DNA from 4 places in the Rhizobium sp. NZLR10 genome. Region 4 is predicted to be linked to each of the others. Evidence: riboswitches for the same ligand, from Rfam matches in the RefSeq annotation. Region 4 holds a riboswitch; each other region holds the start of a gene.
What was found. A riboswitch is a leader RNA that binds a small molecule or an ion and turns the genes downstream of it on or off. The one in region 4 is predicted to bind cobalamin.
Positions count from the first base shown of each region.

Region 1: linked by a shared signal. The riboswitch ahead of cobU (bifunctional adenosylcobinamide kinase/adenosylcobinamide-phosphate guanylyltransferase) and the one ahead of nrdH (glutaredoxin-like protein NrdH) in region 4 are both predicted to bind cobalamin.
Region 2: linked by a shared signal. The riboswitch ahead of bluB (5,6-dimethylbenzimidazole synthase) and the one ahead of nrdH (glutaredoxin-like protein NrdH) in region 4 are both predicted to bind cobalamin.
Region 3: linked by a shared signal. The riboswitch ahead of HJB82_RS07455 (ABC transporter substrate-binding protein) and the one ahead of nrdH (glutaredoxin-like protein NrdH) in region 4 are both predicted to bind cobalamin.

Region 1 is NZ_JABDWE010000016.1:123,988-131,124, forward strand. It holds gene HJB82_RS22840 (chloride channel protein) at 1-1,170, opposite strand, end outside; cobalamin riboswitch at 1,424-1,820, shown strand; gene cobU (bifunctional adenosylcobinamide kinase/adenosylcobinamide-phosphate guanylyltransferase) at 1,952-2,476, shown strand; gene cobW (cobalamin biosynthesis protein CobW) at 2,481-3,530, shown strand; gene cobN (cobaltochelatase subunit CobN) at 3,535-7,137, shown strand, end outside.
Region 2 is NZ_JABDWE010000021.1:6,472-13,608, forward strand. It holds gene HJB82_RS26245 (HAMP domain-containing methyl-accepting chemotaxis protein) at 1-988, opposite strand, end outside; gene HJB82_RS26250 (MFS transporter) at 1,212-2,627, opposite strand; cobalamin riboswitch at 2,984-3,169, shown strand; gene bluB (5,6-dimethylbenzimidazole synthase) at 3,211-3,900, shown strand; gene HJB82_RS26260 (DUF2865 domain-containing protein) at 3,905-5,002, opposite strand; gene HJB82_RS26265 (ribonuclease H) at 5,155-5,688, shown strand; gene HJB82_RS26270 (NADP-dependent malic enzyme) at 5,741-7,137, opposite strand, start outside.
Region 3 is NZ_JABDWE010000003.1:370,597-377,733, forward strand. It holds gene ilvB (biosynthetic-type acetolactate synthase large subunit) at 1-585, shown strand, start outside; gene HJB82_RS07440 (2'-5' RNA ligase family protein) at 888-1,418, opposite strand; gene HJB82_RS07445 (cupin domain-containing protein) at 1,619-2,092, shown strand; gene blh (bifunctional sulfur transferase/dioxygenase Blh) at 2,628-3,908, shown strand; cobalamin riboswitch at 4,164-4,420, shown strand; gene HJB82_RS07455 (ABC transporter substrate-binding protein) at 4,594-5,610, shown strand; gene HJB82_RS07460 (iron ABC transporter permease) at 5,616-6,647, shown strand; gene HJB82_RS07465 (ABC transporter ATP-binding protein) at 6,644-7,137, shown strand, end outside.
Region 4 is NZ_JABDWE010000034.1:6,881-14,017, reverse strand. It holds gene msrB (peptide-methionine (R)-S-oxide reductase MsrB) at 20-502, shown strand; gene HJB82_RS31175 (TIGR03862 family flavoprotein) at 528-1,754, opposite strand; gene HJB82_RS31170 (helix-turn-helix domain-containing protein) at 1,824-2,246, opposite strand; gene HJB82_RS31165 (heavy metal translocating P-type ATPase) at 2,318-4,591, shown strand; cobalamin riboswitch at 4,920-5,145, shown strand; gene nrdH (glutaredoxin-like protein NrdH) at 5,415-5,636, shown strand; gene nrdI (class Ib ribonucleoside-diphosphate reductase assembly flavoprotein NrdI) at 5,650-6,054, shown strand; gene nrdE (class 1b ribonucleoside-diphosphate reductase subunit alpha) at 6,033-7,137, shown strand, end outside.

The DNA.
Region 1 (7,137 bases), on a different contig from region 4:
GACGGCGAGCGAGCTCATGCCGACGACGGCATAGATGACGGGCGTCAGCGTCGCATCGGCGAAATAGGGGCCGCAATAGGCAAAGAGCTTGCCGAGCAGGGCGCCCATGAACAGTGAGGCGAAGAACAGGCCGCCCCTGAAGCCGGAGCCGATCGAGATCGCCGAGGCCAGGGATTTCAACAGGAAGAGGCCGATCAGCGCCGGGATCGCCACCTCGCGGGAGAGATTGAGATGCAGCGCGCCGTGGCCGGCCGAGAGCACCTGTGGCGAAATCATCGCCAGAAGTCCGACGACGATGCCGCCGAGCGCCGGGCGGAAGGGCGGGGCGATCGAGCTCTTGCGCGCCAGCTCCTCGACGAAGGAGACGCCCTGCATGATCAGGATGCCGACGCCAGCGCAGAAGCCACCGAGCAGCATAGCCGGGATATAATCGGCCGGCACGACTGCGCCGAAGCTGCCGATGTCGATGGTGAAATCGCCGTGGGTGAGCAGCCTTGCGATGAGGGTGGAAACCAGGGCCGAGACGACCACAGGGGTCAGCGAGACGATCGTATAGGTGCCGATGATCAGCTCGAAGGCGTAGAAGGCGCCGGTCAGCGGCGCGTTGAAGGCAGCGGCGATAGCGCCCGCCGCGCCGCAGCCGACGAGGGTGCGCAGATCGGAGCGGCGAAGCTGCAGCTTCAGGCCGAATTTCGAGGCGAGGCCGGCGGCAAGCTGGGTATAGCCGGCCTCGAGGCCGACGGAGGCGCCGAACCCGTTGGAAATCAGGTTCTGCACGGCAACGATGATGCTGTCGGTCAAGGACAGGCGGCCGCCATGCAGCGCATTGGCCTCGATCGGGTCAACCATCGGTTTCTTGCGCCGTTTCGCCAGTACGAACAGCAACAGGCCGAGCAGGACGCCACCGATGACGGGGGCAGTGAGAAGCAGCAGCTTGTCGTCGATCACCGACGAGCTCAGCCGCTCGCTGTCGTCGATGCCGAAGACCATCTGATGCAGTTGATTGGAGACGTAGCTCATGCCGGTGACGGCGAGACCCGAGGTGATGCCGACGACGGCACCCGCCAGCGACAGGCCGACCTCACTGCGGCGGGTCAGCGCCCGCAGCCGCCCCGGGTCGAAGAAAACACGCAGCGCTCGGAACCGGCGCCGATCCAATTGCATAAGCATGGCAAGACAACTAGGCAGGAAGAGGCCCGGTCAAGGGCGATGGCGCAGTCCGCTTGCAGTGCAATTGTGGCGAAAAGCCGGCGCCCTGGATAAATATTTGTGACGTAAGTATCTGATAAATGACGATGTTTTAGGTAGGGTAAGTCGTGTTGCTGGCGTTGCCTCGCCTGTCTAGCCACTGCCGGCCGTCGAGGGCGGTTGACTTCACCCCTGAGCTTGCCTAACCATCCCTCAACGGATGGTCACCTGACCATCCTCGGATATAACGGATGGTTCCGGATCGGTGTTACGCCTTCCGGATGAAAAGGGAATGTGACGGGGCGGACCCAAGCCGGGCGCCTTCATCACAGCCGACCCCGCGACTGTAGAGCGGTCAGGGTCTTCCATCCGGCATCGAGCCCTTCCGGCCGGCGGCTTGCAATAATGCAAGCGGGCGGGACGGGCGACATGCCGGAAAAGCCACTGGACATGCATGATGATCAACCGGGGTCGGACGCCTCTTAAGTCTACGAATCGTCCACCTTTTCATCGATGCAGCCGGGAAGGCGAGGCAGATCCGCTGGCACGATCAGGGCGACCGGTTTCCGGTCTGCCCCGATCGCGGCCGATAACCGCGAGCCAGGAGACCTGCCATCCCGTGCCGGGCGAGAAGCCCAACCCTGGGCAAGAGGCCCGCTGCCAGCACGGAGGTTGTTTTGGCTGAACGATTGAATTCGGCGCGGCCTTGTGCGGCGCGATCGAGTGGGTGGGGTGCGGCATCCCACCAAAGGGGCGTCTGCGCATGACGACCGCTCCCTCCAACACCGTCTTCATCCTCGGCGGCGCCCGTTCGGGGAAATCCCGCTTCGCCGAGTCCCTTGTCATTTCGATCGGCCTCGACCGCCATTATCTCGCGACCGGCCGCGCCTGGGATGAGGAAATGCAGGCGCGCATTGCCCAACATAGAGCCGATCGCGGCCCGTCCTGGACGACGCATGAAGAGCCGCTCGATCTCGTCGGCAAGCTTGACGCTATCGACCGCGAGGGCGGCGTCGTGCTCATCGATTGCCTGACACTCTGGGTCACCAATCTGATGATGGATGAGCGCGATATGGCGGCGGAATTTGCCGCGCTCACCGATTTTCTGCCGCAGGCGAAGGCGCAGCTCGTTTTCGTTTCCAATGAGGTCGGCCTCGGCATCGTGCCGGATAATCGCATGGCGCGGGAATTCCGCGATCATGCCGGCCGGCTGCACCAATCAATTGCGGCCAAGGCCGCCGAAGTCTATTTCATCGCGGCAGGCCTGCCGTTGAAAATGAAGGGTTAAGTTCATGAACCAGCAGAAAATTCCCGCAACCGTCATTACCGGCTTTCTCGGCGCCGGCAAGACGACGATGATCCGCAACCTGCTCACCAATGCCGGCGGCAAAAAGATCGCGCTCATCATCAACGAGTTCGGCGATCTCGGCGTCGATGGCGAGGTGCTGAAGGGCTGCGGCGCTGACAATTGCACCGAGGACGATATCATCGAGCTGACCAATGGCTGCATCTGCTGCACCGTCGCCGACGATTTCATCCCGACGATGACGAAGTTGCTCGAGCGTGAACAGCGGCCCGACCATATCGTCATCGAAACCTCGGGCCTTGCCCTGCCGCAGCCGCTGGTCGCGGCCTTCAATTGGCCTGACATTCGCACCCAGGTGACGGTCGATGGCGTCATTACCGTGGTCGACAGCGCGGCTGTCGCCGCCGGCCGTTTCGCCGACGACCACGATGCCGTCGAGGCGGCGCGCGGCGCAGATGAATCGCTCGATCACGAAAGCCCGATCGAGGAGTTGTTCGAGGATCAGCTGACTTGCGCCGATCTGATCGTACTCAACAAGACCGACCTGATCGACGCTGCCGGCCTTATCAGGGTTCGCGACGAGGTCGCCTCCCGCACGGTGCGCAAGCCGGTGATGATCGAGGCGAAAAATGGCGAGGTGTCGGCCGGAATTCTGCTCGGCCTCGGCATCGGCACGGAGGACGATGTCGCCAACCGCAAATCGCATCACGAGCTGGAGCATGAGGACGGCGCGCCGCACGACCATGACGAATTCGACAGCTTCGTCGTCGAACTCGGCCCGGTCGCCGATCCCGCCGGCTTCATTGCTGGCCTGAAGACGATTATCGCCGACCATGACGTACTGCGTCTCAAGGGTTTCGTCGATGTCGCCGGCAAGCCGATGCGCCTGCAGATCCAGGCCGTCGGCAGCCGCATCGACCATTATTTCGACCGTGCCTGGGCCCCGAGCGAAACGCGCGCCACGCGCCTCGTGGTCATCGGTCTGCACGAGATGGACCAGGACGCTGTTAGGGCGGCGATCGAGGCGCTGGCGTAATCCCATGCATCTGCTTCTGGCCCAACAGGGAACGATCAGCGACTGCGAGGAGGCGATCGACCTCGGGCAGACGCCGGGCGATATCGTGTTCCTGTCGGCCGCCGACAGCGAGCTTGCCGCCATCGCAGCCGCCCATCGCGAGCATGGGGCGGCGCCTTCGCTGAGACTTGCCAGCCTGATGAGCCTCAAGCATCCGATGTCGGTCGATACCTATGTCGAACGCACGGCGCGGCATGCCAGGCTCATCATCGTGCGTGCGCTCGGCGGTGCCAGCTATTTCCACTATACGCTGGAGGCGCTGCACGCGGCAGCGTCCCGCGCCGGTGCGCTGATTGCGGTCTTGCCGGGCGATGCCCGGCCGGATGCGGGGCTCGTTCCTTTTTCCAACGTTGATCTCGACGATATGAATGCGCTCTGGGCCTATCTGATCGAAGGCGGCGACGCCAATGCGCGCGGCTTTCTCGATTATGCCTCGGCGATGTTGTCAGGTGCCGAGAAGCCGGCGCCGGCAGTGCCTTTGATGAAGGCGGGCATCTGGTGGCCGGGGCGGGGGCTGATCGGGGTGCAGGAGTGGCGGCAGGTTGCCGGTTCGCATGTCGCGCCGCCTTCGTCCGTCGAGCAGGGGGGTATCCCACATTCGACGGAGGAGGTGGCGTTTGGGCCAATCGTCGCCATCAGCTTCTACCGCGCCCTCGTCCAGAGCGGCGAGACCGCCCCGATCGAGGCACTGGTCGAAGCGCTGGCGGCGCTCGGCCTGCGGCCACTGCCGGTTTTTGCCTATAGCCTCAAGGACCCCGTCTCGACAGGTATTCTCGAAAGCGTGTTTGCGGCACTGAAACCCGATGTCGTCATCAACACGACCGGCTTTGCCGTCTCGGCACCAGGTGCTGACCGGCAGCCGACGGTGCTGGAAGCGAATGGGGCGGTGGTGCTGCAGGCGATCCTGTCGGCCTCGTCGCGGGAGGCTTGGGCCGCTTCCGCGCAAGGCTTGTCGGCACGAGATCTCGGCATGAACGTGGCGCTTCCTGAAGTCGACGGCCGGGTGCTGGCGCGGGCGATCTCTTTCAAGACGGCAGCGCGTTATGACGCGGCTGTCGAGACCAACATCGTCTGCAGCGAACCCGATACCGGCCGGGTGAGTTATACGGCTGAACTTGCCGCCAACTGGGCGCGCCTGCGGAAGAGATCGGCCGGTGATCGCCGCATCGCGCTTGTCATGGCGAATTATCCGAACCGCGACGGCCGGCTCGGCAACGGCGTCGGCCTCGATACGCCGGCCGGCACCATCGCGGTGCTTCGCGCCATGGGAGCCGCGGGTTACCCGGTCGCCGACATTCCGGCAGATGGGGACGCGCTGATCCGGCATCTGATGGAAGGGCCGACCAATTCCGGCCACGACGGCAGGGTCATTCGCGAAACGCTTTCCCTCGCTCGCTACAACAGCTTCTTTCAATCTCTTCCCAATAAGATTCAAGATGAGGTGAGGGCTCGCTGGGGCAATCCTAAGGACGATGCGTATTTTCGCGAGGGCGGCTTCGCCCTGCCTTTCGCGCGCTTCGGCGGCGTGCTCGTCGGCATCCAGCCGCCGCGCGGCTATAATATCGATCCGAAGGAAAGCTATCATTCGCCGGATCTCGTGCCGCCGCACGGTTATTTTGCCTTCTATGTCTTCCTGTGCCAGGAATTCGGTGCACATGCGGTCATCCACATGGGCAAACACGGCAATCTCGAATGGCTGCCGGGCAAGGCGCTGGCGCTGTCGGAAGGCTGTTATCCCGAGGTGATCCTCGGGCCGCTGCCGCATCTTTATCCCTTCATCGTCAACGATCCGGGCGAGGGCACGCAGGCCAAGCGCCGGACTGCCGCTGTCATCATCGATCACCTGACGCCGCCTTTGACGCGGGCTGAGAGTTATGGACCACTCAAGGATCTGGAAGCGCTGGTCGACGAATATTACGAGGCCTCCGGCGGCGATCCCCGCCGCATCCGCTTGCTCAGCCGGCAGATCCTCGATCTGGTCACCGATATCGGCCTCGACCGGGATGCCGGCATAATCAGCGGCGAAAGCGAGGGCGAGGCGCTGAAGAAGCTCGACGCCTATCTCTGCGACCTCAAGGAAATGCAGATCCGCGACGGGCTGCATATCTTCGGCGTTTCGCCCGAAGGGCGGCTGCTGACCGACCTGACGGTGGCGCTGGCGCGGGTGCCGCGGGGGCTGGGTGAGGGCGGGGATGCGAGTTTGCAGCGGGCGATTGCGGGTGATGTGGGGGTGGGCGGTGTGCCTGTGGCACCCCCCTCTGTCCTGCCGGACATCTCCCCCACAAGGGGGGAGATCGGCAAGAGGCTTGGGCTTCCCACAAAAGAAACGTTTGAAGTTGCCGCACCTTCGGCCGAGCAGTTGGAGCGGGACCTCTCATCCCCGATCTCCCCCCTTGTGGGGGAGATGTCCGGCAGGACAGAGGGGGGTAACTCCACGTTCGATCCTCTCGACTGCGACATGGCCGCCCCCTGGACAGCCCCACGTCATGCCATCCTAGCAGATCTCCTCGACGCCCCCTGGCGCACCAACGGCGACACCGTCGAGCGCATCGAGCTCCTGGCGGCGAAGTTCGTTTCCGGCCAGATCGTCTGCCCTGAGAACTGGCCGGCGACGCGGGCGGTGCTTTCCGAGATCGAGACCCGCCTCAAGCCTTCGATCCTGGCCTGCGGGCCAGCCGAAATCGCAGGCCTGCTTAACGGCCTCGACGGCCGCTTCGTTGCGCCCGGCCCCTCCGGGGCGCCGACGCGCGGGCGGCCCGATGTGCTGCCGACGGGCCGCAATTTCTATTCGGTCGATAGCCGCGCCGTGCCGACGCCGGCCGCCTACGAACTCGGCAAGAAATCCGCGGAACTGCTGGTTCGCCGCTATGCGCAGGATCACGGCGAATGGCCGGCTTCCCTAGGGCTGACGGCCTGGGGCACGTCGAACATGCGCACCGGCGGCGATGACATCGCCCAGGCGCTGGCGCTGATTGGCGTCAAGCCGCTCTGGGACATGAGCTCGCGCCGCGTCACCGGCTACGAGATCATACCGCCGGCAATGCTCGGGCGGCCGCGCGTCGACGTGACGCTCAGGATATCCGGCTTCTTCCGCGACGCTTTTCCCGAGCAGATCGCCCTGTTCGACAAGGCGGTCCGCGCCGTCGGCGCGCTTGAAGAGGACGAGGCCGACAATCCGATCGCAGCGCGCATGCGCGGCGAGGCGGCAAGGCTTGCCGCAGCCGGCCTCGACGAGGTCTCGGCCAGAAGGCGAGCGGGCTACCGGGTGTTCGGCTCGAAGCCCGGCGCTTATGGCGCGGGGCTGCAGGCGCTGATTGACGAAAAAGGCTGGGAGCGGCGCGCCGATCTCGCCGAGGCCTATCTCGTCTGGGGCAGCTATGCCTATGGCGCCGGCGAGGAGGGCAAGGCCGAACGCGGCCTGTTCGAGGAGCGGCTGCGCTCGGTGCAGGCCGTCGTTCAGAATCAGGATAATCGCGAACACGATCTGCTCGACAGCGACGATTATTACCAGTTCGAAGGCGGCATGGCGGCGGCGGCGGAACAGCTCGCCGGCGCCCGCCCCTCGATC
Region 2 (7,137 bases), on a different contig from region 4:
GTGCTGCCGCGACCGCTTCGACCATGCGGTTGAAATCCTGCCGCAGTTTATCGAATTCGGGGCCGAGATCGGCCAAGTGTATCGAGAAGTCACCGGCGGCAAGCTTTTCCAATTCATTGGCGAGCGCGTTCATGACCAGCCGCTGAGCGTTGTTGGCCTCTTCCGTCAACGATGCGTTGCGTGCCCGTTCGACATCGAACGAGGCGCTCTGCTCGGCAGCGGCTTGCTCTCTCTCGACCTTGGCAATTGCCTCGTTACGGAAGACTTCCAAGGCACGTGCCAGGAACCCGATCTCATCGCCATTTTCCCTGTAGGTGACGGGAGAGGCCAGATCGCCTTTCTGCAAGGCGCTGATCCGTTCGCTGATGATCCGGATCGGCCGGCCGACGAGGCTGCGCATAGCGAGAAGGAAAGCGACAACGGCCATGGCGGTGATCATGAACTGCGTCAGCAGCGAAATCAGAACCTTCTGCCTGACTTCGGCAGCGATTTTTTCGACAGACCAGTTCGTAACGACATAACCGGTCGCCTTGCCCGATTTATCCAACGGAAGCGGCGCGATGATCGTCACAACGCCGGCAGATATTCCGCTGTCGTCGATCGTGGTTTTCTCAGGCTTCGCGCTCAGGCTCTTTGCCAGATCGGCCGGTGCGGGCAAGCCGCTGATGCCGTCGCGTGTCCAGGTATCGACGGCCGAAGGTTCGGCGTTGAAGGCGGCAAACTGCACAAGATCGAGTGATGGATCGTCGCGGTAAAGCGAATAGGCCTCACGCACGGCGTTGGCCTTGCCCCATTTCACGCCGCCCGCGGCCAGCGACGCAAACTGCTCCGCATCCTTGGACCAGTTTGCCTTGGCGCCGTCGATTAACGCCTTGGTTTCGTACATCCAGGTGTAGGTGGCGAAGGCGGAAATGCCGCAAAGATTGACGGCAACGATAATCGCCGCCAGCTTGGCTGTCAGAGGCATCGTTTTCAAAAATTGGAACATTCCGCGGGGCCTGGAATTGCGGCTCGGTCGGCGATGTTCCCGACCGGCGTATCAACACGGGCATCGCCGCTGACGGTCACATCACGAGCACTCATGCCCATGTCTGATAGCAACCCAAAACGCGCAAACGCAGTGTGTCTTTGATGTGTGAATAAATCATAAAGTGGAAAGGGATGCCGGAGCACACGTATCCGCCATTGCGCCCGCCGGGGATTTGGCTTGCTCAGCTGTTTTCCGCGATTGCCTCTTCGGGCTCGGGCTCGGGCTCGGGCTGGCGGCGTTTGCGGCGGCGCGTCGTCAGTTCGGCGCCGGCATCGCGCGGCAGGCGCAGGAAGGTGATGCAGGCCAGCGCCGAAATCGCCGAGACGCTGAAAAAGGCGATGTGGAAATCCGATACCAGCAGCCTGCCGCCGTGGAAGCTGCTCGAAATTTCGAGGATGCCTCCGGCAATCGCCACACCCATTGCCATGGAGATCCGCTGGGCAACGGCGTTGATTGCGGTTGCCTGGCTGCTGTCGGCGTCATCGACATCGCCGAAGGCCATGGCGTTGACGCCCGAGAAGGCCATCGAGCGGAACAGGCCGCCGATCAGCAGACAGGCCATGATCAAATACAGCGGCGTTTCGACGGTAAAGAGGCCGTTGATGCCGAGGAAGATCGCCGCCAGCAAGGTGGTGATCGATATCACGGTGCGGAAGCCGAAGGCATTGAAGGTGCGCGAAGCGGCGAATTTCGAGCCCATGGAGCCGAGCGCGCTGACGAAAGTGACCGAGCCTGATTGCAGCGGCGTCAGGCCGAAGCCGAGCTGCAGCATCAGCGGCATCAGGAAAGGCAGAGCGCCGAGCCCCATGCGGAAATTCGAGGCGCCGAGGATCGCTGCTCGGAACATCGGGTAGCGGAACATCTTCGGATCGAGAAGCGGATAGGGCGCGCGGCGGGCATGGAGGAGATAGAGGAGGCCGGCAAGGATGCCAATAGCCACCGTGACATACCCGTAGATCACGGGCACGGCCGGCAGGCTGATCACCGACAGGCCGAAGACGAAGCCGGAAAAGCCGATGCCGCAGAGGAAGAAGCCCGGAAAATCCATCGGCCGCGGGCTGCGCCGCCCGACCGCCGGCAGGAAACGCGTGACGAGGATGATGCCGAGCACGCCGATCGGCACGTTGATCCAGAAGATCCAGTGCCAGCTGAGATAGGTGGTGAGGAAACCGCCGATCGGCGGGCCCATCATCGGGCCGATCAGCGCGGGAATGGTCAGCCAGGCCATGGCATCGACGAGTTCGTGGCGCGGCGTTCCCCTGACCAGCAGCAGGCGGCTGACCGGCGTCATCATCGAGCCGCCGGCGCCCTGGATCAGCCGCGCGACGACGAAGGCCGCGATCGAGTTTGAAAAGGCGCAGGCGACCGAGCCGATCATGAAAACGAAGATCGCCAAACGGAAGATGTTACGCGCGCCGAACCGATCCGACATCCAGCCGCTGATCGGGATGAAGATCGCCAGCGCCACGAGATAGCTGGTGACGGCGAGCTTCAGCGCAATCGGCGAGGTGCCGATATCGGCCGCGATCGCCGGCAGGCTGGTGGCTATGACGGTCGAATCCATCTGTTCCATGAACAGGGCGACCGCAAGGATCATCGGGGTGAAGCGGGGCACGGGCAACCGGGATGCTGGTGTGGATTGTTCAGCCATACGCCTTCGCCAGCGGCTAGGATATAGAAACAATCGACGCTGCGGCCTGCCGAGCCGCTTCAAACCGACGCGGGTGATCAAATCAGATGGGTGTCCGTTTCTTGCTGTTTAGGAGAGGGTTCCATCGCACAAAATCTCTAACGTGCAGATACAAGGGGGTGAGCGGCGAAGTCGCGAATGCGGTGAGCGCGGGCGAAGGGCAATGAATGGTGTGCCGTGCGGCCCCCTCATCCGACCCTTCGGGCCACCTTCTCCCCGCTGGGGAGAAGGGGACTCCCGGCTTGCCGTAGCGCTGCTTTCCTGAAATAGATGCGCCGTCAGGTGCCCGCCGGCCAGGCGGGAGAATCGGGAATCCGGTGCAAGACCGGAACGTGCCCAACGCTGTAAGGCTGACGTCTGCCGCTAATCATGCCACTGGCTTTGCCGGGAAGGCTGCGGCAGACGGATGACGCCAAGTCAGAAGACCGGCCTGGCAAGATAGACCCAACCCGCGCGGACGGCGGGCGGTTGCGTTGTTGGGGATTTGACGATGCGACCCTTTGATGAGGATGCCCTTCCGGCGGCGTCCGGTTTTTCCTTGGCCGAACGCGAGGCCGTCTATCATGCGATCTTGACGCGGCGCGACGTTCGCAGCCAGTTCCTGCCTGACCCCTTGCCGGACGACGTCGTGGAACGGCTGCTGACGGCCGCTCATCACGCACCCTCCGTCGGCTTCATGCAGCCGTGGAATTTCATTCTGGTGAAAAGTCCAACGGTGCGCGCGCGCGTCCGCGATGCCTTTGCCAAGGCGAACGAAGAGGCGGCATTGATGTTTGAGGGCGAACGGCAGCAGGCCTACCGCTCCCTCAAGCTCGAAGGCATCGCAGAGGCGCCGCTCGGCATCTGCGTGACCTGCGATCCCACGCGCAGCGGCAGCGTGGTGCTGGGGAGGACGCACAATCCGCGGATGGATAGCTATTCCACCGTCTGCGCCATCCAGAATCTCTGGCTTGCGGCGCGCGCCGAAGGGATCGGTATCGGCTGGGTCAGCATCTTTCACGAAGGCGACCTGAAAACGATTCTCGGCATACCCGAGCATATCGAGGTGGTCGCCTGGCTCTGCGCCGGTTTTGTCGATCGGCTCTATGATCAGCCGGAACTCTCCGTCAAAGGTTGGCGGCAGCGGCTGCCGCTCGAGGAACTCGTCTTCCACGACGGCTGGGGGCGGACCGAGCCGTAGCCAATTACTGCTGCTGCTGGGGTTGGGGGCCAGGTGCGGCAGGATTGGCGAGATCGATCGAGCCCTGGTCACCGGCAAGGAACTGCGGGCCGACCTGGCGGACCTTGTTCTGCGTTGGGTCGTACGGGCGCTCCGGCACGGATGGCTGCGGCGCGGCAGCCGTACCATCCTTCACCGGCGGATTGGTGTGGATGGTGGTGATCGAGCCTTGTTGCGGCGGCTGGCTTACCGCCTGCTTGCCGCGCATCTCGTCATAATAGGCGGTGAGATTGCAGGCGCAGGAGGTCTTTTCGCCGGGCGTGCGGTTCTTGTAGGCAAAAGCGTTTTTCATGGCGCTGTAGGGTGTGCCGGTCGCGACCGAGATCATGTTCGAGGCTTCGGTGCTCGTCACCTCGCGATAGAACAGTTGGGTTTCGATCCCCGGGCACATCTTGGCGCAGGTCTGGGCATCGCGGCCGAAATCGACCGAAGTGGCGTTCGAGCTGATCGGGAAGAAACCGCCATCGCAGCTGCGCACGCACATGGTGCTGACCGGCGACAGCATCTCGGCTCGCGGCAGGCCGTAGCGCGGGTCGGCCTCCTCACCACCGCCGAGCGGTATGAAGGTATCGGAGCGCATCGCCTGTTCCTCGACGCTCGGGGCAGGGTCGTTGGCGCTGCGCTCGTCAGGCGCATAGAAATTCTCGCTGTTGCAGCCATTGCTATCGAGCGCAGACATCAGCTCCCGCCGGGCGCCGTCATCGGCGCCGTTCCGGCCGGTCAGCTCGTTGCGGCGATCCTGGAGGTAACCGATATTGTCGATCATTCGGGCTTCGGAGTCCGAGAGCTCGGCGCAATAATCGGCATTCTGGCCGCCGATCACCACCATGCTGCCCGAGGTGCAGCCGTAACTGCGCAGGTCGTTGCGAACCTTGCGCAGCTCGAGGTTCTGCTCGGCCATGGCGCTGGAATATTGGCGGGCTTCCGGACCGTTGCCATTGCCGATCGATCGCGGCAGGTCGGCGAGACGGCCGCGCAGGTCCTCACAGACGGCACTAGTCTGCGCGGCGGCGGGCGCTGAGAAAGCGAGGAGGACGGCGAGAGACAGGTTTCGGCGTTTCACGGCGTCGTCCCGGAATGAGCAAACGGTCGGTGGGTCGAATGCGACGTCAACGGCCGCGCGTTTTCCCTTAACGGATTTCTCTTAATAAGCTCAGAGAAAATCCCACCGTATTTTCGTAATCTTATCCAGCAATCGCCTGGGACTCGGTTAAAATGACAGGCATTCCCGACGAGATCCGACCCTCAGCACCGACATCAGGCGTAGCGGAAACCCAACACGGCCTTCACGTCTTCGCGGACGGTTGTTTTGAGCCCGGTTCCGGGCATGGAGGCTGGTCGTTTGTCGCTTATCGCGATGCGGTGGAAATCGCGGCGGACTTAGGTGGCGTTGGAGATTCCAGCAATAATTCGATGGAATTGACCGCCGTTCTCAGGGCGGCCATGTGGATCAACAGCCAAACAACCGGCGAAGCTGCGACCATCTGGTCCGATTCCGTCTATGCCGTCAAAGGCTGTAACAGCCGGCGACATATCTGGAAGAACAATGGCTGGAAGAAAAGCAGCCCGAATGGACATGGCCGACGGCGAACGATCGATAATGCGGAACTCTGGAAAGCGATCGATCTTCAATTATCCCGGAACGCCCTGGTGACCATTGCCTGGTGCAAGGGTCATTCAGGGATTATCGGCAACGAACGCGCGGATGCGCTCGCGGGCAGAGGACGCCTGTCGATAGAGGGTGGTTGACAGGGCGTCGGGCCGGTCTCAAGCGCCTGTCGTTTGCTTGCCGGCAACCGGCTTAAGCCGGTTGCGATGCTTCGACGACGGCCAGCGCCGCCATGTTGACGACGCCGCGGGAGGTGACCGAGGGGGCAAGGATGTGGGCAGGCAGGGCGGTGCCAAGGAGGATCGGGCCGACATGCAGACCATCGGTCATCGACTTCACCACGCCAAGCGTGATGTTGGCGGCGTCGAGGTTCGGGAAGACCAGCAGGTTTGCCTCATCGTGCAGGGTCGTATCCGGCATGACGCGCTTGCGCAGCGCTTCGGTGATGGCGCTTTCGCCGTGCATCTCGCCGTCGACCTCGAGATCTGGGGCGGCCTCGCGCACAAGCTGCAGGGCGTTGCGCATCTTTGTGGCACTTTCGGATTCGCGCGAGCCGAAGTTGGAATGCGAAACGAGGGCAGCGCGCGGCGTGATGCCGAAACGGCGGATTTCCTCGGCCGCCAGCACCGTTGCCTCGGCGATTTCTTCGGCGTTCGGATTGAAGGTGACGTAGGTATCGGTGAAGAAGGTGGCGCCGCGCTGTGAGATCATCAGGCTGAGGGCCGAGAAATCACGAACATCCTTGCGCTTGCCGATGATCTGGCGGACGTCGCGCAGGTGCTTCTCGTAGCGGCCTTCCAGACCGCAGATCAGCGCATCGGCCTCGCCGCGCCTCAGCGCCAGTGCGCCGATGACGGTGGTGTTGGTGCGCACGATGGTGCGGGCGGCTTCGGGAATGACGCCGCGGCGGCCGACCAGCGAGAAATAGAGATCGACATATTCGCGGAAGCGCGGATCGTCTTCCGGATTGATGACCTCGAAATCCTGCAGCGGGCGGATACGCAGACCGTAGCGCTTCAGGCGGGTCTCGATGACCTGCGGGCGGCCGATCAGGATCGGTTCGGCGAGGCCTTCCTCGAGCAGCACCTGGGCGGCGCGCAACACGCGCTCGTCTTCGCCTTCGGAGAAGATGACACGCTTGCGTTCTGCTGCCTTGGCCGCGGTGAAGATCGGCTTCATGACGAAACCGGAGCGGAAGACGAAGCGGTTCAGCTGATCGAGATAGGCGTCGAAATCCTGGATCGGGCGGCGCGCCACGCCGCTCTGTTCGGCGGCCTTGGCAACCGCAGGGGCGATGCGCAGGATGAGGCGCGGATCGAAGGGCGAGGGGATCAGGTAGTCGGGGCCGAAGACGGGCGTTTCGCCGGAATAGGCGCGGGCAGCGACATCCGACGGCTCTTCGCGGGCAAGGGCGGCGATGGCACGCACGGCCGCCATCTTCATTTCCTCGTTGATCGTCTCGGCGCCGCAATCGAGCGCGCCGCGGAAGATATAGGGGAAGCAGAGGACGTTGTTGACCTGGTTGGCGAAATCCGAGCGGCCGGTGCAGATCATCGCATCGGGGCGGGCGGCACGGGCAAGATCCGGCA
Region 3 (7,137 bases), on a different contig from region 4:
GAGTGGTGGAGCGCGATTGCCGACTGGCGGGCGCGCCGATCGTTTTCCTATGCGAAGCGCGAGGACGTCATCATGCCGCAATATGCCATCGAGCGGCTTTATGAACTGACGAAGCATCGGGATACCTACATCACGACGGAGGTCGGCCGGCATCAGATATGGGCGGCGCAATCTTACGACTTCGAGCGACCGAACCGCTGGGTGACGTCAGGCGGCCTGGGGACGATGGGATACGGGCTGCCCGCCGCCCTCGGCGTGCAGATCGCCAATCCCAACAGCCTTGTCATCGACATCGCCGGCGATGCCTCCGTGCAGGTGACGATGAAGGAAATGTCGGCCGCCGTGCAGCACAACGCGCCGATCAAGATCTTCATTCTCAATGGCGGCGATCAGGGAACGCAGCGCCAGCACGGAAACCCGGATTTCGTGAAGCTTGCCGAAGCCTATGGCGGACATGGCATTCGCTGCGAGAGGCTGGCCGAACTCGACGATGCAATCCTGGAGATGATCGAGGTGGACATGCCTGTTCTGTTCGACTGCCGCGTCGCCGACAGTGCCCACTGGCATGGCACACCGTCAACTTAACCCAGCGGCACACCGATCAGCCCTCATCCTGAGGTGCGCAGGCCAAAGGCCGGAGCCTCGAAGGACGAGGGCGGGTGGCTCGGCGCTTAAGTCCACATCCACCGCCAGATGAACCGCCACTGGCCACCCTCGTCCTTCGAGGCCCCTACGGGGCTCCTCAGGATGAGGGTGGAGAGAGGGCGCGGCTTGTGTCACCGGAAGGTCCTGCGGTGTGCCAACGGCCAGACTCCGCCCGGCATTCATCCTCTGCATCGACCACTGAAAGCTGTCGTATCAAGCAGGTCGCCTTGCGCCGCCGGCCGTCATTGCTGCGTCAATGCGATCTCGCTCATTAGCTCCACAGGCGGAAATCGGACACAGTCTGCGGCATCGAAATTCACCGCGAACTGCATCCGGTTTTCGTTCGCCCAGTTGATCGCGATCTCTGATTTTGCCTTCGGCACTTTTGCGGCGACGGTGCAGTGAGGTACCCAGTTGCCGGGCCTATAGTGCTCGTGACAGCATGCGGGATCGATCTCTTGGTGCAGTGCCGCGTGCAACTGGAAAAGCGCGTCGTCCGCAATCGGACGCGCCCATAAGACGATGAACTCGTTCTCGAAATAACTGGCACCCGAAAAGTTCACGGTCACGGTCGAACGCGTGCGGAAAACACGCTCGAACGCCTCGGCCAACCGATCGGAAGCAAGCTCTTGATAGACGGCGAGGGTGAGGTGGCGAGGATAGTTCAAAGCCCGCATCGAAGCGATCTCTTCGAATACAGCGGCTTCCTCCCAGAGTTTGAAAACCGGCGACGCGGTCTCGTTCAGACATTTGAGGCTGACCCCGTAAGACATGCGCGAGCGTTATCAGTCTATCCCGGCTGAACCATAGCTTTACATCGTTGCCGATGTCGAGCAGCCGCCGGCATTGCAGGATATCGGGCGGCTTTGTCTGTTTTTCCGCCGCGGGGATTCGACTATCATGGGATGCTTGAACGAGGCGCAGCAGGGGTGACGACGCGGCCGTTGGCAAAAGCTTGCCGAGGGAGGTAGAAATGTCGAGTTTCAGGAGCGCCGTGGTTTCTTTGCCCGGTAAGGAGCGGTTGGCGAGAACGCCCTTCGGCGCGAGGATCGTCATCCATGCCACGGCCAAGGAGACCGGCGGCGCGTTCGGGATGTGGGAAACCTTCACCCCGCCGGGTCATGGTCCGGCCCCGCACACGCATACGCGGGAGACGGAAGTCTTTCGAGTCATCCATGGGCTCTACCAATTTCAATGCGGCGACGAGGAGTTCGATGCGCCTGCGGGAAGCGTCGTCGTTCTGCCGCCGCATGTACAGCACAGCTGGCGAAACATAAGCGACGAACCCGGTCAGATGTTCGGCATGGTGACGCCGGGCGGATGTGAGCAATTGTTCATCGATATCGACGCCTTCGGTGCTGATACGCCCGCGAAAATCGCGGTGATCGAAGCGCGATTGGGGATCATCAACGACATGACGCTGGCGCTCGGATTGAAGAGCCCATGATGGCGCTGATCGACCATCGCGGCCTTGCGTAAGATTGACAACGGAGCTTATGGGGGCGGCGTCCTCCAACGCTGCTCATCCTTGAGGTGCGGAGCCCGCAGGGCGGAGCCTCGAAGGACACGCGGCGGCACTGCTCCGCATCAATATTGCCGCCGCGCCGAGCGTCCGCCTCGTCCTTCGAGGCTCCTTCGGGGCACCTCAGGATGAGGCTCTCTTGGGGGGCGCCGGGGCTGGCGGAAAAGGGCAGGATGCGGAAGCTTTGCCGACCAGGTGAATGCTATCGGCTCGATGTCTGACGCCCACTCTCGCTCTATTCCCGCGCCATCGCCCGCCAGGCGACCGGCGGGATGGCGAAGGCGCGGGAGAAGGCGCGGTTGAAGGCGGCTTCGATGGCGTAGCCGGCATCATTCAGGTTTGCGGACTTGCCGCAGGCGCGGGGAACGCCAGGCGGCTATTCTTGCGCTCGGCAATATACTTGTGAGATTGTATCGATATACATGCGATACTGCATGATGCAGGTAGCATGGGGGCTTCGATGACATCCGTGAGGGTCAATGAGCTGATATCGGTGACGGGACAGCCCGATGCCGCGGGCTTTGCCGCTTTTGCGGCAAACGGCTTTGCCGGCGTCATCAATGCCCGGCCGGATGGCGAGGAGCCGGGGCAGCCTGGCAATGCCGCGGAAAAGGCTGCTGCTGCTGCCGCGGGGCTCGCCTACAGCTTCGTGCCGGTGAAAGGGGCCGAGATCACCGAGGCCGATATCCGCGCTTTCCAGATGGCGATGACGCAGGCGAAGGGGCCGGTCGTTGCTCATTGCAAGAGCGGCACACGGGCGCTGACGCTCTATGTGCTGGGAGAGGTGCTCGACGGGCGGATGCAGCCCGGAGAGGTCGAGGTCTTCGGCCAAAGACTCGGCTTCGATCTTGCCGGCGCACGCCGCTGGCTGGAAAAGCGGGCTGGGCAGGCGGCTGGTGTGAAGGCTTTCTTCGAGCCCCGCAGCTGCAGCGTGCAATATGTCGTTTCAGACCCGGTGACAAAACGCTGTGCCATCATCGACCCGGTGCTCGATTTCGACGAGATGTCGGGCGCGACGGGAACGGCGAATGCCGACGCCATCCTCGCTCATATTGACAGCGAGGGGCTGACGGTCGCGTGGATCCTCGACACGCATCCGCATGCCGATCATTTCTCCGCCGCGCATTACCTCAAGAGAAAGACCGGCGCGCCGACGGCGATCGGCGCCCATGTCACCGACGTCCAGGTGCTCTGGAAGGAGATCTACAACTTGCCGGCACTCGAAACCGACGGCTCGCAGTGGGACCGGCTGTTTGCCGATGGCGACACCTTCGAGATCGGTGGGCTTGAAGCCCGTGTGATGTTTTCGCCCGGCCATACGCTTGCTTCGGTGACCTATCTGATCGGCGATGCCGCCTTCGTGCACGACACCGTATTTACGCCGGATTCCGGCACGGCGCGCACGGATTTCCCCGGCGGCAGCGCCAGCGCCCTCTGGCACTCGATCCAGGTCATCCTGTCGCTGCCCGATGAGACCCGGCTCTTTTCCGGCCACGACTATCAGCCCGGCGGGCGCCACGCGCGCTGGGAAAGCAAGGTGGCCGCCCAGAAAAACGGTAACCCGCATATATCAGGCATCGACGAGGCCGGCTTTGTGGCGCTGCGCCAGGCGCGCGACCGCACGCTGCCGAAGCCGAAACTGATGTTGCACGCGCTACAGGTGAATATTCGGGGAGGCAGATTGCCGGAGCCGGAGGGAAATGGGCGGCGGTATCTGAAGATACCGCTGGATGCGTTGTAGCAAGAAGTAGCGTGCGGCGTGCTTCGAGGTTTCGCCCTCTCGGGCTGCGCACATCAGCATCAGGGACGTTGGCGGATGCCGCGCTCACGACAGCGGGAACGGGAGAAAGCGGCGCCAACGCTCAAGAGAGCCTCATCCTGAGGAGGCGAGGATGCAGGTATTACACCGGCCAACAGGCCCCCTACGTTCCGTCTCTATTTTTCACCCGCACGAACCCAATCCTCCGCAATAGGCATTGACGTCTTGCGGGCAGGCGACGTAACTGGGGGCGACGGTTCCCTGAAGATGACTCCAAGGGGATTAATAGGGAACACGGTAAGGACGACCCAGCAGGGACCGAGACCGTGGCTGCCCCCGCAACTGTATGCGGATTGTCGATCATCTCAGGTGTGGCCAGCGACTGGCCATCTCTGAAGGGCTTATAGCCCTGCCACTGCGAGATATCGCGGGAAGGCGGATGAACCGACGGATATCCGCAAGCCAGGAGACCTGCCGTCAATCACGATCCAATCAACCGGGCGGGGATGCCCGGACAAGGAACAGACATGATTGACCTTCTGAACCTTCGCCGAATTTCGGCATGCATCCGTCTCGATTGGGCCTCCTGCGGTTAGCGCACGTATCACCGTGCCTTCGGCCGCGGGTGCGGCATAACCATGCTTTTTCTCTTCAATCGAGGTTTTTCATGCGCCAGATTCTCGCCACCATGACATTTGCCTTCGGGCTGATCGGCCTTGCGGCACCGAGCCTTGCCGCCACCCAATATCCTTTGACCATCACCAATTGCGGTCAGCAGGTGACGTTCCAGAAGGCGCCGTCGAAGATCGTTTCGATCGGCCAGGGCATGACTGAAATTCTCTTCTCGCTCGACCTTGCCGAGAAGATTGCTGGTACGGCCGTCTGGGTAGGTCCCGTCCTGCCGCAATATGCCGAGGCTAACAGCAAGATAAAGCGTCTCGCCGACAATGATCCGAGCTTCGAATCCGTTGTTGGGCGGGAGCCCGACCTGGTGGCGGCCGAGTTCGAATGGCATGTCGGCGCGCAGGGCTCCGTCGGCAAGCGGGAGCAGTTCCAGGATCTCGGGATCAATACCTATCTCGCGCCGGCCGATTGCGTCGCCAAGGTCAACACCGATGGCGGCGACGGTGTGCGCAAGGAGCTGTTCACGATGGAGCTGGTCTACCGTGAGATCGCCGAGCTCTCGGAGATCTTCGACGTGAGGGAGCGCGGCGATGCGCTGATTTCCAAGTTGAAGAAGCGCGAGGCGGATGCCGTCGCGTCGATATCAGGCGCATCGGGCAAGAACCTGCCCATCGTCTTCTGGTTCTCCAGCAAGCAAGTCAATGGCGATGCTTTCATCGCTGGCAAGAACAGCGCGCCTGCCTATATCCTGAAGGCGATCGGCGCCAGGAATGTCGTGACAACCGAAGAGGAATGGCCGCTGGTTGGCTGGGAAACCATTTCTCAGGTGAACCCGGCGGTTATCGTGTTGGCGACCATGGACCGGCGCCGCTACGCCGCCGACGATCCGAAGGTCAAGATCGATTTTCTCGAGAACGACCCGGTGACCAAGGAGCTTGACGCGGTCAAGAACGAGCACTTCGTGATGATGGACGCGCAATCGATGAACCCGACGATCCGTACGATCGACGGCATCGAGACCTTGGCGAACGGCATCAAGTCCTTCGGTCTCTCGCAGTGAAGGCAATGTCGGTCAGACAACACGGATGGTGGGCGCTTGGCGCGCTCACCATTTCTGCCTTTCTGCTTCTCGGCCTGATGATCAGTCTCGCTGTTTCGATCGGGGAGATCGCGATCCCGCTAGCGACCACGGCGGAGGCGGTGTCGAACCGGCTGTTCGGCACGGATTTCGAGCTCAGCCGCATCCACCAGGGCATCGTCTGGGATTATCGGCTGAGCCGGGCGCTGGTTGCGGCCAGCGCCGGCGCGTCGCTCTCGCTCTGTGGCGCCGTGCTGCAGGCGCTGCTGCGCAATCCGCTGGCCGAACCCTACGTGCTCGGCATCTCTGCCGGCGCCTCGACGGGAGCGGTGTGCGTGATGATCCTCGGCTTCGGCTACGGTGTTTTCGGCCTGTCGAGCGGCGCCTTCATCGGCGCGGTCATCGCCTTTCTGCTGATCGGCTTCCTTGCGACGGGTGCGGGGGGAACCGGCGAGCGCATCATCCTTTGCGGCGTCGCCGGCTCGCAGCTCTTCAATGCGCTGACCTCCTACATAGTGACGACATCGGCGAATGCCGAGCAGGCGCGCGGCATCCTGTTCTGGCTTCTGGGGTCGCTCAGCGGCGTGCGCTGGCCGGATGTCTATCTCTCGGTGCCGATCGCGCTTGCCGGCTTCGTCATCTGCATGGTCCATGTCAGGGCGCTCGACGCCTTCTCCTTCGGCACGGATGCGGCGGCCTCGCTCGGCATTGCCGTGCGCCGCGTCCAGATCCTGCTGTTCGGCCTGACGGCGGCGATGACGGCAAGCGTCGTCAGCGTGGTGGGCTCGATTGGCTTCGTCGGCCTCGTCATTCCGCATGCCGCCCGCTTTCTCGTCGGGCCGGGCCATCGGCGGCTGCTGCCGGCAACGGCGCTCGGCGGCGCAATCTACATGGTCGGCGCCGATATCGTCTCGCGCATCATCATCCCGCAGCAGGTCCTGCCGATCGGCGTCGTCACGGCGCTCTTCGGCGCGCCGGCCTTCGCCGTCATCCTCTATCGCGTCCGGAGGAGTGCATGAGCATTACCATCGATGCGGTGAGTTTCGCCGCCGGCGACACGGTCATCGTCAACGGCGTCAGCCTGACGGTGGCAAAGGGCAAGGTGCTCGGTCTGCTCGGGCCGAACGGCTCCGGCAAATCGAGCCTGCTCAGGCTGATCTGCCGGCTGCGGAAGGTCCGCAGTGGCGTCATCCGGCTGGGCGAAGACGATATCGCCTCGCTGTCACGCGCAGCCCTTGCGCGGCGCATCGCCTTCGTCGAGCAACAGTCGACGACCGATACGCAGCTGACGGTGCGCGACGCGGTGCGGCTCGGCCGCACGCCACATCGCGGGCTGCTCTCGCCCTGGGGCGCGGAGGACGATGCCGCGGTCGATGAGGCCTTGTTACGGGTCGACATGGGGGAGCGGGCGGGCCAGCTCTGGCAGACGCTGTCGGGCGGCGAGCGCCAGCGTGTCCATATCGCGCGGTCGCTGGCGCAGGCGCCGAGCGAGTTGTTGCTCGACGAGCC
Region 4 (7,137 bases):
AGGCGAGGAGATCCCGACCATGTTAAACAGACGATTGTTGCTGATGGGTGCCGCTTTCGGAGCGCTTACGGTTCGCTTGGGGGCCGGCAAGGCGATCGCCGGCGAGACGTTTGCGGTGACGCACACCGAGGAGGAATGGCGCAAGCTGCTGACGACGGATCAATTTGTCATCCTGCGTCAGGAGGGGACGGAGGCTCCCTTCACCAGCGCCCTGCTGCATGAGGAGCGGAAGGGCAATTTCGCCTGTGCCGGCTGCGACCAAAAGCTCTTTTCCTCGGCGACCAAATTCGACAGCGGCACCGGCTGGCCGAGCTTTTGGGCACCGCTCGACCATGCCGTCGGCACCACCAACGACACGACGTTCGGCATGGCGCGCACGGCAGTCCATTGCGGCCGTTGTGGCGGCCATCTCGGCCACGTCTTCGATGATGGTCCGAAGCCAACCGGGCTTCGCTACTGCATGAACGGCCTTGTCATGACATTTCATCCAGCCTCGGCCTGATCGAAGGAAGGGCTTGTTTGCTGCCTCAGTGCTGGCGAGCGCCAGTGCCTTGCAGCCAGGCTTCGATGCCGCGTGCCGCGGCCCGGCCGGTCGCCAGGCAGGCAGTGAGGAGATAGCCGCCAGTCGGCGCCTCCCAGTCGAGCATCTCGCCGGCGACGAAGATGCCGGGCAGCACCTTCAACATATAGCTGTCGTCGATGCCGCTCCAGCGGATGCCGCCGGCCGAGGAGATCGCCTCGCCGATCGGCCGGGTTTCGAGAACCGGAAGCGGCAGGGCCTTGATCATAGCGGCCAGGCGTTCGGGGTCGCGTCGGTCACACTCCGGCGTGAATTCCCGCAGCAGCGCCGCCTTGACGCCGTCGAGGCCCGCGCCCTTGCGCAGGCGGTTTGAAAAACTCGATTTGGCGTCCTGCCGCGCCAGGTCGCGGGTCAGCCTTTCGGCCGTTCGGCCCGGTGCGAGATCGAGTGTCAGGGCGGCGTCGCCGTGGCTCTGCAGTCGGTCGCGCAGTGCTGCGGCATTGGCATAAACGAGGCTGCCCTCGATACCGCTTGTGGTGATGACGAATTCACCGGGAAAGGTACCGGCTTCGGATGTGGCGGTGACCGATTTTACCGGCTCGCCGGCGAAACGTGCGCGGAAGCTTTCGCTCCAGTCGACGACGAAGCCGCAATTGGCGGGTTTAAAAGCGTCGATATCAACGCCCCGCTCCGATAGCCAGGGCTGCCAGCGCGCATCCGAGCCGAGGCGCGGCCAGCTTGCGCCGCCGAGCGCCAGCAGGGCCGCGTCGCAATCGACGATGCGCCGCCTCTCGGGCGTTTCAAAGGCAAAACCCTCTTCGGCAAAACCGATCCAGCGGTGGCGGGTGCGAAGCGTGGTCCCTTGCGTCTCCAGCCGCCTGAGCCAGGCACGCAGCAAGGGAGAGGCCTTCATCACCTTCGGAAAAACCCGGCCGGACGAGCCGACGAAGGTCTCTGTCCCGAGCTCTGCTGCCCAATCTCTGATATCATCGGGGGTAAAGGCATCAAGCGCGGGGCGCAGGCGGGCGGCTGCCGCACCGAAGCGCGTGGTGAAACGGCCATAGTCCTCGGAATGGGTGATGTTGAGACCCGACTTTCCGGCCAGCAGGAACTTGCGAGCGAAGGTCGGCATGGCGTCATAGACCGTCACCGCATGGCCGGACAGCGAAAGCAGCTCGGCAGCCGCAAGGCCGGCCGGGCCGCCACCGATAATCGCGATCCGCTTCTGGTTCATGGATGTCTTCGCCTGATTCTTTCTGCGTGCAGTTTTGGCGCGGGCGCGCCTTGCCTGCAAGGATGGAAATCAGTGGTGCGGATGGGTGCACTGGCCGTGATCGGCGAGAACCTCGATGACGCGGCATTGGTCGACGCGGCCGTGGCCGCAGCCTTCCACCATGGTTTCCAGTTCGGCCTTCAAAGCCATCAGGCTGCGGATGCGTTGCTCGACTTCAATAAGGCGGGCCTTGGCGATGGCATCGGCCGAGGCGCAGGACTGGTGCGGATCATCCTGCAGCGTGAGCAGCGCGCGGATGGCCTCGATTTCGAAGCCCAATTCACGGGCGTGGCGGATGAAGGCGAGGCGGTTGATATCGGCAGGCTCGAAGGAGCGCTGGTTGCCTTCGCTGCGGCTCGGGGCCGCAAGCAGGCCGATGCTCTCATAATAGCGCACCGTCGGCACCTTGACGCCGCTTTGGCGTGCAGCTTCGCCGATCGTGATCTTTTTCATGATTTTCCTCTTGCACCTCTAGCCGCTAGAGGATGTAGGAGGGATGCTTCTGTTTGACAAGGAAGCGGTTCATGGCTGAGACGAACGAGACACGATACCGGGTTGGCGGTATGGATTGCGCCGCCTGCGCGACCAAGATCGACACGGCCGTCAGGCGCGTGGCGGGTGTCGCCGATGTTTCGGTCTCGGTGATGGCGGGAACGATGACCGTCCGGCACGACGGCAACAGCGATCTCAAGGCGATCGAGAAGAAGGTGACGGGGCTCGGCTATTCGGTCTCGCCCTTTGCCGGAAGCACGACGCCGGCGAAAGGCCACGGCGCACACGATCATCACGACCACGGACATGATCATGGCGATCATGCGGGCCATGACCATGGAGATCACGATCATGCCAGCCATGATCACGCAGGTCACGATCATGACCACGACCATGGCCAGAAGGAAATCGAGGGGCTGCATGGGCACGACCATGCGCCGATGACCGGTCCCTGGTGGCAGAGCAAGAAGGGGCGGCTGACCATCCTTTCGGGTGCCGCACTCGTTGCTGCCTATGCTATCGACCATCTGGTGCCGGCGATCGCATCCTATGCCTTCATCGTGGCCATGCTGGTCGGGCTGGTGCCGATCGCGCGGCGCGCCGTCATGGCGGCTCTCTCCGGCACGCCGTTTTCGATCGAGATGCTGATGACGATCGCCGCCGTCGGCGCGGTCATCATCAATGCAGGCGAAGAGGCGGCAACTGTCGTGTTCCTGTTCCTCGTCGGCGAATTGCTGGAAGGGGTGGCTGCGGGCAAGGCGCGCGAAAGCATCCAGTCGCTGACGGCCCTGGTGCCGAAGAGCGCGCTGCTCGAAGACAATGGCCAGACGCGGGAGGTGCCGGCGGAAAGCCTTGCCGTCGGCGCGATTATCATGGTGCGTCCTGGCGATCGTATCTCGGCGGACGGCGTTATCATTTCAGGCGAGAGCGCGATCGATGAGGCGCCGGTGACGGGCGAGAGTACGCCGGTGCGCAAGGGCGTCGATGCCGTTGTGTTTGCCGGAACCGTGAATGGCGATGCGGTGCTCAGGGTTCGCGTCACCGCGGCCGCAGCCGACAATACCATCGCCCGTATCGTCAAGCTGGTGGAGGAAGCGCAGGAATCGAAGGCGCCGACCGAACGCTTCATCGATCGGTTCTCGCGCTATTACACGCCCGGCGTGGTGGTGGTCGCCGCACTTGTCGCGATCGTTCCGCCGCTGTTGTTCGGTGGGTCGTGGGGCGAATGGATCTATAAGGGCCTTGCCATCCTCTTGATCGGCTGCCCCTGCGCGCTTGTCATCTCGACGCCGGCGGCGATCGCCGCCTCGCTTTCTTCGGGTGCGCGGCGCGGGCTGCTGATGAAGGGCGGCGCGGTGCTGGAAACGCTCGGCAAGGTGACGATGGTCGCCTTCGACAAGACGGGCACGCTGACGGAAGGCAAACCTCAGGTGACTGATATCATTTCTTTCGGATTGAGCGAGGCGCAAGTCTTGTCGCGCGCGGCGGTGCTGGAGCAGGGCTCCAGCCATCCCCTGGCGCTGGCGATCCTCAACCGCGCCAAGGCGGACGGCGTTCCCATGCCGCCGGCCTTCGAACTGGAGGCGCTGCCGGGAAAGGGGGTCAGCGGCAAAGCCGGCGGCGAGGCGCTGGATCTTTTGTCGCCGCCCGCTGCCCGCGAACGCGGCGCACTCGGTGCTGAACAGGAGGCACGCATCACTGACCTGAACGACGAGGGCAAGAGCGTCTCGGTGCTGCTGGTCAACAATGTTGCGGCCGGGCTGATCGCCATGCGCGACGAACCGCGCGAGGACGCGCAGGCCGGGCTTGCCACGCTCAAATCAGCCGGCGTCAAGGCGATGATGCTGACAGGCGACAACAAGCGGACGGCGGCAGCCGTTGCCGGCATGCTCGGCATCGACTGGCGCGGCGAGATGATGCCTGAGGACAAGCAGCGGGTCGTCGTCGAATTGAAGCGCGAGGGCTTCGTCGTCGCCAAGGTCGGCGACGGCATCAACGACGCGCCGGCGCTGGCCGCAGCCGATATCGGCATTGCCATGGGCGGCGGCACCGACGTGGCGCTGGAGACCGCGGATGCCGCCGTGCTGCACGGGCGCGTCGGCGACGTGGCAAGGATGATCGAATTGTCCAAACGCACGATGCGCAATATCCTGCAGAATATTACCATCGCGCTCGGCCTGAAAGCGGTGTTCCTGGTGACGACGATTGCCGGCATCACCGGCCTCTGGCCGGCGATCCTCGCCGATACCGGCGCCACCGTGCTGGTGACGATCAACGCGCTGCGATTGCTTCGAGTAAGGATGTAAACATCCGATAACGTCCTTGCGGCGCTCGTCACCGTAGACCGCTGACAACGGACGCCAACCCCTCTTTCGTCATGCTCGGGCTTGTCCCGGGCATCTGCCTCCGGTCGATAGGCAGTAGATCCGCGGCACAAGGCCGAGGATGAGGCGGAGAGGGAGGTTTGTCATGAAACTGAGAGCGGCCATAGACCGGCTCTCTTCGTTCGAGCCTTGTCCACCGCCTGTTTTCCTTAAGCTTTCGTTATCCCTGTTTTTCACAGGAATGCAGTGATTTCAAACCTGCCGTAACGCAATGCACAAACCATCCATTGACGCGAATTTGGATTCGCGTACCATATCTAGTGTTCGAGGTTCCTTCGATTCGTGAGAATCGCAGGCTAAGACGGGAATACGGTGCGTTGCGCCATTATGGCGCGGCTATGCCGGAGCTGCCCCCGCAACTGTAAGCGGCGAGCAACTGTCCGATTTCAGGCCACTGGAGCATAATGCTCCGGGAAGGCTGGGCAGGATGCTTTGACCCGTGAGCCAGGAGACCTGCCTCGAACAAAACGTCCACGGGCGGGGAGTCCGGAAGGTCGCGTTGCATGGCTGCGGATGATATCCGCGTCGCGTTTCGCAAGGCCGCTCGATCCTCCGCATGAGCCACTTCGGGGTGAAGTCATGTCAGTATCTCAGTTCAGGCCGCAACCCGCGCTAAGCAGAGGGCGGATCACGCCCGGCGGCTGAACAGGCCGCATCGTTCAAACCATCAGAGAATGTTTCGACGGATATCGCGAGATTTCCGATCGATGCCCTGCGTCCCAATCGCGTCGTCACGAGGAATATCATGACCATTACCGTCTACAGCAAACCGGCCTGCGTCCAATGTACCGCCACTTACCGCGCCCTCGACCGCCTGGGCGTCGCTTATGACATCGTCGATATCTCCGAGGATGCCGAAGCGCTCGATCGCGTCCGCAGCCTTGGCTACATGCAGGCGCCCGTCGTCATCGCCGGCGAGCAGCATTGGGCCGGCTTCCGTCCCGACATGATCAGCGCGCTCTCCTGATCGAGGCCGAACGATGGGGCTGATCGTCTATTATTCCAGCCGGTCCGAGAATACCCATCGGTTCGTCGCCAAGCTTGGAATGTGCGCGGCGCGCATTCCAACAGGTGCCGCAGACGCATTCCGTATCCGTGAACCCTTTGTGCTTGTTGTGCCGACCTACAGTGGCGACGGGGGCAAGGGGGCCGTTCCCAAGCAGGTTATCCGTTTCCTCAACGATGCGGAGAGCCGAGGACACATCCGCGGCGTGATCGCCGCGGGCAACAGCAATTTCGGCGAGACATATGGGCTCGCCGGCGACGTGATCTCACAGAAATGCCAAGTGCCGTACCTCTATAGGTTCGAGCTGCTGGGCACCGAAGCGGATGTCGCCAACGTTAAACACGGAATGGAACGATTTTGGACACGGGAACAACTCTGACGCGGGATGCGGGCGCAAAACCGCATAACACTTTTGCTCATCCCGCCGGCGAACGCCCTTTGAAAGCGGCGGAAGCGCTCGACTACCACGCGCTGAACGCGATGTTGAACCTCTATGACGACGAGGGGAGGATCCAGCTCGACAAGGACCGCATGGCGGCGAAGCAGTATTTTTTGCAGCATGTGAACCAGAACACGGTGTTCTTTCACAATCTCCGGGAAAAGCTCGATTACCTCGTGACCGAGGGTTATTATGAGCAGGAGGTTCTCGACCAGTATTCCTTCAATTTCGTGCGTGACCTGTTCGACCAGGCCTATGCCAAGAAGTTCCGCTTTCCGACCTTCCTCGGCGCCTTCAAATATTACACCAGCTATACGTTGAAGACCTTCGACGGAAAGCGTTATCTCGAACGCTACGAAGATCGTATCTGCATGGTGGCGCTGGCCTTGGCGCGTGGGCACGAGGCACTTGCCCGCGACGTGGTCGAGGAGATCATTTCCGGCCGTTTCCAGCCGGCGACGCCGACCTTCCTTAATGCCGGCAAGAAACAGCGCGGCGAGCTCGTCTCCTGCTTCCTGCTGCGCGTCGAGGACAATATGGAATCGATCGGCCGGTCGATCAATTCGGCGCTGCAGCTGTCGAAGCGCGGCGGCGGCGTGGCGCTGTCTTTGACGAACATCCGCGAGGCCGGCGCGCCGATCAAACAGATCGAAAACCAGTCGTCGGGCATCATTCCGGTGATGAAGCTGCTCGAAGACAGCTTCTCCTATGCCAATCAACTGGGCGCGCGCCAGGGCGCGGGCGCGGTCTATCTCAACGCCCATCACCCCGATATCATGCGTTTTCTCGACACCAAGCGCGAAAATGCCGACGAGAAGATCCGCATCAAGACGCTGTCGCTCGGCGTCGTCGTGCCTGACATCACCTTCGAACTCGCGAGGAATAACGAGGACATGTACCTGTTCTCGCCCTATGACGTCGAGCGCGTCTATGGCGTGCCCTTCACCGAGATTTCGGTGACGGAAAACTACCGGGAGATGGTGGCAGACGCCCGCATCGCCAAGAAGAAGATCAAGGCGCGCG